DNA from 3 places in the Hominimerdicola alba 7 genome. Region 2 is predicted to be linked to each of the others. Evidence: predicted binding sites of a transcription regulator. Region 2 holds the regulator's gene; each other region holds the start of a gene.

Region 1 (2,278 bases), on a different replicon from region 2:
GCCGCCTGTCAGCACTGCGATATCCTGGAGCATTTCCTTTCTTCTGTCGCCAAAGCCGGGAGCCTTTACAGCAACACAAGTGAAGATGCCTCTCAGCTTGTTGAGTATCAGTGAGCTCAGAGCCTCGCCCTCAACGTCCTCAGCGATGATGAGGAGCTTCTTGCCCATTTTTACGATCTGCTCCAGCAGTGGGAGTATATCCTGCATATTGCCGATCTTCTTATCAGTGATAAGTACCAGAGCATCGTCCAGTACAGCTTCCATCTTATCGGTATCTGTTACCATGTAAGGGCTGAGGTATCCTCTGTCGAACTGCATACCCTCAACAACCTCGCTGTAAGTCTCAGCTGTCTTTGACTCTTCCAGAGTGATAACGCCGTCAGCAGTTACCTTCTCCATAGCCTCAGCGATCAGCTGACCGATAGTATCATCAGCAGCGGAAACTGCACCAACTCTTGCGATATCCTTGCTGCCTTCGATCTTCTTGGAGTTCTTTATGATAGCCTCAACTGCTGTATCAACAGCCTTAGCCATACCCTTCTTCAGTACCATGGGGTTAGCACCTGCGGCGATATTCTTCATGCCCTCACGTACCAGTGCCTGTGCCAGCAGAGTAGCTGTGGTAGTGCCGTCGCCTGCTGCGTCATTGGTCTTTGTAGCAACTTCCTTTACCAGCTGAGCGCCCATGTTCTCGAATGCGTCCTCCAGCTCGATCTCCTTAGCGATTGTAACGCCGTCGTTAGTGATAAGGGGAGCGCCGTACTTCTTGTCGAGTACTACGTTTCTGCCCTTGGGTCCAAGTGTTATCTTAACGGTATCAGCCAGCTGGTCGATACCTGCCTGCAGTGCTTTTCTGGCATCTTCGCCGTAAATGATCTGCTTTGCCATTGTAAATTACCTCCGTCTTGATAATTCATGATCCATAGTTCGGTTTGGAAATCGCTTCCTGCTATTTATGAAAAAAGCTCTGAACTATGATGATTATAATTTGATGTTATGCCTGATGTACCTGCCGAAGTTATTCAACTACTGCGAGTACGTCCTCCATTTTAAGAATGGTATATTCCTGACCGTCTACCTTGACTTCTGTGCCGCTGTACTTGCTGACCAGCACCTTGTCGCCTACCTTGACGTTCATCTCAACGTCCTTCTTGCCGGGGCCTACTGCTACTACTTCAGCTACCTGGGGCTTTTCCTTTGCAGAGCCTGCAAGTATGATACCGCTTGCTGTAGTCTCTTCAGCCTCGGTCATCTTTATAACGACTCTGTCCATAAGGGGTTTGATATTCATTTTAAGTTCCTCCTTGTATATAAAAATGTTTGTCGCAAAATGTTATTTTAGCACTCTTGCTATCCGAGTGCTAAGTATATTGTACCACGATTTTTCTAAATTGCAATACATATAGTATATTTTTGTAGATTTGCACAAAACTAGGTTTGCACATGACATGAAAATTGTGTTAGTATGTGTCTGTTATTTTATGAAAATTTATGCTATAATGAATGTAATTAGTATATGTGACAAAAATCATCTGTTGTTGACTTTGTGTTTATTCTTTGAATTTTTTTAAATATCGCGCTAGAAATTTATTGAATATTCATTAAAAATTAACTGCCAGTTCACAAAAGTTGATTGTAAATTTGTTATACTGTAATTACTAATTTAATATTTAATTTAATTCTGTTGTCTGTAAAAAGACTACATTATATTAAGCGCTGCAGTCCGGGTCGTGACTGAGCCAATGAAAGGAAGATGAAATATGTCACTGGGAAGAGTCTTGGTAGTTGATGATGATAAGAATATCTGTGAGCTGCTGCGTCTTTATCTTGAAAAGGACGGATATGGCGTTATCCTGGCTCATGACGGCGAGGAAGCGGTCGTAAAATTCAATGCACTGAAGCCTGATATCATACTGCTTGATATCATGCTGCCTGGCATCGACGGCTGGCAGGTCTGCCGAGAGATCAGAAAGAAGTCCAACGTACCGATAATCATGATAACTGCAAAGGTCGAGACATTTGATAAGGTGCTCGGTCTTGAGCTTGGTGCGGATGATTATATCGTCAAGCCCTTTGATACCAAGGAAGTTATCGCGAGAATCAAGGCTGTTTACAGAAGAGTCGGTCAGTCCTCTGCAGAGAGTGAGATCAAGGAAGTCAAGTATGACAAGCTCTCTGTAAATATGACAAGATATGAGCTGAGAGTAAACGGTCAGGTAATGGATACTCCCCCGAAGGAGCTGGAACTGCTGTTCCATCTGGCATCGAACCCCAACAG
Region 2 (2,278 bases):
CGCATCGGTGAACTGCTTGAATATCATCTCTATGCCCTGCTTGTAGGCTTCGTCCTGAGTTTCGGTACCCAGTGCTCTTTCAAAATTATCCAGCACAGGGAGTATGTCAGCCACCGTATCAGCCTTTACCGAAGCTGATATATCCAGTCTTTCCTTAGCAGAACGCTTACGGAAGTTATCGTACTCAGCCATGAGCCTGAGGTACTTGTCCTTAGTATCGGCAAGTTCTGCTTTCAGCTTATCCTCCTCGCTCTGCTCAGTGCTTTCGTTATTCTCCTCATTCTCCGTTTCCTCAGGAGTATCAGCTGTATCCTCAGCCTCTTCCGTCAGTTCCTCTTCCAGCTCTTCCTTTATTTCTTCATCAAAAGCCAAATCCAGCGCCTGCCTTTCCTATTTGTCATCATTATCATCCTTCTCGGATATCAGGTCTGTTATCCTAGAAGTGAAGTACTCAAGATATGGTATGAATTTTGCGTAATCTATCCTCATGGGGCCTATAAGTCCCAGCGCACCTGCCATTTGTCCGTCCTTTGAGAACGGTGCGGTTATCATCGAGGAATTGTGTATCACAAAGCCGTCCGTTTCAGGTGAGAACTTTACGTTCAGTCCTGAGAACGTGCCGTCAATGAAAGCCATGAGTTCCTTTTCATTATCAAGGAAAGATATTATCTCGCCCTGATCAAGATCCTTGCAGGTCAGCAGATTCTTCTGTCCTTTAAGGCTCACGCTCCTATCCAGCTCCTTTGTCATTTTAAGAAGCTCGGACACCAGCGGAGAAAGGGTCATCATGTAAGCGCCCATAGCCTCAGTGAGTTTTTCCATATTCGCATCGGATATCTCACTTATGGGAACACCGCTCAGGTTCTGCTTGACGAAGTTATCAAAGAACTCCAGCTGTTCATGTGTAAGGTCGAATTCCAGCCTGCACACCTTGTTCTTGATCTCGCCGTTCGAGGTTATCATAAGTATGACGTACATCCTCTTGCCTGTGGGTATTACCTCCACCTTGGATATCAGCGAGAACTTAGGTGTTGAGTTTGCCACAACCGTAGCACACTTTGTAAGCTCAGCCAGCGCAAGTGAAGCGCTCTCCACCAGATCCTTCTCCGTTACGAAATCATCGGGCAGCATACTGTCGAGCTTTGTCTTTTCTTCCTCACTCAGAGGATCCTGTTCCATCAGCTTATCGACGTACAGCCTGTATCCCTTGTAGGTGGGCACACGTCCTGCCGATGTATGTGGCTGTTCAAGATAGCCCTGCTTTTCAAGCTCTGCCATCTCATTTCGTATGGTAGCGGAGGATGCCTTGACATGAGCCATTATCGCCTTTGAGCCAACAGGCTCACCCGATACTATATATTCATCTACCACCGCAGATAATATTTTAAGTTTTCTGTCGTCCATCAGCTCACCGCCTTGCTTGCCCGTATCCGCGTGATTAGCACTCGCGGCTTTCGGGTGTTAGCACTCATTCTCTTTGAGTGCTAAGTATAGTTTAAACCTTTTTCTCCATTTTGTCAAGACCTTTGGGAATTTATTTTCACCAAACTTGTAAAATGCTCAGGGAGCATATTGTACACATTAAACAATTCATCACACTATATATTATATCCCGACAAAAAAAGACTGCCGAGATGATCGGCAGCCTCTCAAAGGGGTATGAGTTTTGAAAGCATGAACTATCCGGATCCAAAACTTTCAAACAGTTATATAATATACTATTTTACAGGTTTTGTCAAGCCATCAGGAATAATTTCCCCCCTTACCGCATACCACAGGAAAACCTGAAATAAAAAGGGCTGCCGAAATTAACGACAGCCTATTTATCATATATTATTCATTTTCTTCCCTCGGGTGGTCTGCCGGTGATGCCGTACTTTTTAAGTATCATCCGCATATAATTATCCCCAACAAGGAAAACGATCAGGTAAGCCACGATAAAGCTTATCACCATAGACTTTCCCCACATTATTATATAAGGAGGTCTGTGTGCTATGGGGATCTTGAAGAAGTTTATGGTCACCATTGCTGTGGTTATAACAGGCGTATAGATAAGGTCTGATACAAAGCTGCCTACCGTTCTGCGACCCATAGGGCTTTTCACACCGACTTTTTCGCACGCACTGTCTTCCGCCTTCTTTATTGGTACGATACATCCTATAACAAGGCTTATCACCAGGCTTTCAAGAAAGCTTACAAGAAATGCCGCAGGTGTGAAGCTCCCCGAAGTGAAGGTGCCAACAAATGACAGGCAAAGGCTAAGGGTGACACCCATCAT
Region 3 (2,278 bases), on a different replicon from region 2:
TATCAGCTATCGAAACAGGTGTGCTGGGTCAAACGGGCATAGAATCCACCGAGCATATCAAAGCCCTGTGTGAAGCAGTTCAGCCCGACCTTGTCATAGCTGTTGATGCCCTTGCCTGCTGGGATCTGGAGCATCTCGGGCGGACGATACAGATATGTGATACAGGCATATCCCCGGGAAGCGGTGTTGAAAACTCCCGAAAAGAGCTTTCCCGTGCGACCCTCGGCGTCACCTGCGTTGCTATAGGCGTACCCATGGTAGTTGACCTCACATCAGCCGCCGAGATGATATTCGGTGCCGCCGCACCCGAGGGATGCGACCGCATGACCGTCACTCCGGGAAGCATCGACAAACTTGCGGCTTCTGCCGCCGCATATATATCCGAAGGTATAAATCTCGCTTTCCAGAAAAGTCTGACAGCCGAAGAACTCAGAAGCCTTATATAGATATTCCCTTACAATAAAAAGACACTTCTGCCGTTTCAGCAGAAGTGTCTGATATATTATTCAATGGCTATCCGCTTTGTTTCGGGCAAAGCCTTCTGCGGCTCTTTCTTTGGTATCTGCAGACTCAATACACCGTTATCGAACTTCGCCTTGATATCCTCCTCGGTGATATCCTTGCCTACATAGTAGCTTCTCTGCATAGCGCCTGCATAGCGTTCCTGCCTTATCAGCTTGCCCTTTGGAGTAGTTTCGTCCTTATCGAGCCCCTTTGATGCCCTGATAGAGAGATAACCCGAACTGAGTTCGATCTCTATCTCATCCTTTTTGAAGCCCGGCAGATCTATATCCACCTCGAAGTGGTCATCATGTTCACTGACATCCGTCTTCATTACTCTGTCAGCGTGCTTGCCGTAAAGCTTGCGGTCAATATCCCCGAAGTCATCAAACCTCGGAAAACCCATCATATCATCGAACATATCATTTCCAAAAATACTAGGCAGTAACATAGGTCAGTCCTCCTTTTCATCATACAAACATATTATGACCTTTTGCCGAATGTTTATACCATGAGCAACGGGACGGATAGTTCAGACCTCCGCGGCGGTCTGTTCTGTTCCTTTGTTCTGATTATATTATAGCACAAATTTTAGCACTGTCAAGTGGAGAGTGCTAATTTTCACATATTTTTCAATTTTATACGCATAAACTTCACAATCAGGAAAATAATGGGATATTATTCGGTCATCACAGCCGCCGATCACAACGCACAGATATCTATATGCTTATTTCACTAAAAAAAGTATATAAATTTGTGCATATATAGTCTTGAAAATAGTTTCTTAATAATTTATAATTAATGTATAAATAATTATAGCTATCCCTTATGCACATAACCCGGCATCACATTATAACTAAGTACATATCAACTATTGTTACAGCCTGTCAGATAGCTGTTTAGCGTGGTGTATCAAATGGATGAGCATAAAAATGATAGAGACTTACTGATACAGAAATACGAAAGGGGGCGCATATATTGAAAAAAAGAAAAAAGTCCGGTTTTAATATAATGCGTTTCGATGATCTTAACGAACGCACTGTGTATTCCATAGGCGGTATATCACTGTTGGTATCACATATCGCTTATCTGTGCATTTTCTCGATACTGGGTGTAAAGCCCATGATTTATTACAATATATTCAGTGTCACATTTTACTTTTCAATGCTGGTGCTGCTTTACAAGCGCCCTTACAGAAAGCGGCTGGTACTGATATCGCTGGTCGAAGTAATGGTACACTCCTGCCTTGGGTGCTTTTCCATGGGCTGGGATATGGGTTTCGGTACGATGCTGCTGTTTCTCATACCGATACCCTTCTATCTTCCTCTGCGGCGGATGATAACGCCTTACCTTTTCTCACTTGTACCCTTCGCGCTGTATGTTGCTATAGCGGCATATATACGTTCAGGCGGCGGATCAGGTAATATCTACACCTTCAATGACCGTGTTATAAACAATATCGTTTATTTCATGAACATATCCTTTGCGGCGCTGATACTGCTTTATGTATCATCAATATATATGTTCAGCCGTGAACTTATGCAGTTCAAACTGGTGACTAAGAATGAGAGCCTTATAAAGCTGGCTACCATTGATCCGCTGACACAGCTTTTCAACCGCCGCGCCATGAACGAATACCTGAAGCTGATACAGCATAACAGCATTCGTTCCGACAAGGGCTATGTTGTCTGTATCGGTGATCTGGATGATCTCAAAAAGATCAACGATAAACACGGCCATTTCACAGGCGATGAAGTACTCAGGCAGACCGCCGATG

Evidence for each region. Region 2 encodes HrcA, which represses chaperone genes, less so after heat shock. Its sites were predicted from a motif close to TGTTAGCACTCNNNNNNNNNGAGTGCTAACA; they were not measured.
Region 1: a site for HrcA is predicted at 1,337-1,367, ahead of RUMAL_RS00605 (co-chaperone GroES). Genes of this name have one in related genera too.
Region 3: a site for HrcA is predicted at 1,091-1,121, ahead of RUMAL_RS01215 (Hsp20/alpha crystallin family protein). Genes of this name have one in related genera too.

Annotation. Positions count from the first base shown of each region.
Region 1 is NC_014833.1:114,568-116,845, forward strand. Features, by position in the region: gene groL (chaperonin GroEL) at 1-888, opposite strand, end outside; gene RUMAL_RS00605 (co-chaperone GroES) at 1,019-1,291, opposite strand; gene RUMAL_RS00610 (response regulator transcription factor) at 1,761-2,278, shown strand, end outside.
Region 2 is NC_014825.1:308,789-311,066, forward strand. Features, by position in the region: gene grpE (nucleotide exchange factor GrpE) at 1-372, opposite strand, end outside; gene hrcA (heat-inducible transcriptional repressor HrcA) at 391-1,404, opposite strand; gene RUMAL_RS20065 (hypothetical protein) at 1,838-2,278, opposite strand, start outside.
Region 3 is NC_014833.1:249,158-251,435, reverse strand. Features, by position in the region: gene gpr (GPR endopeptidase) at 1-446, shown strand, start outside; gene RUMAL_RS01215 (Hsp20/alpha crystallin family protein) at 503-952, opposite strand; gene RUMAL_RS01210 (GGDEF domain-containing protein) at 1,480-2,278, shown strand, end outside.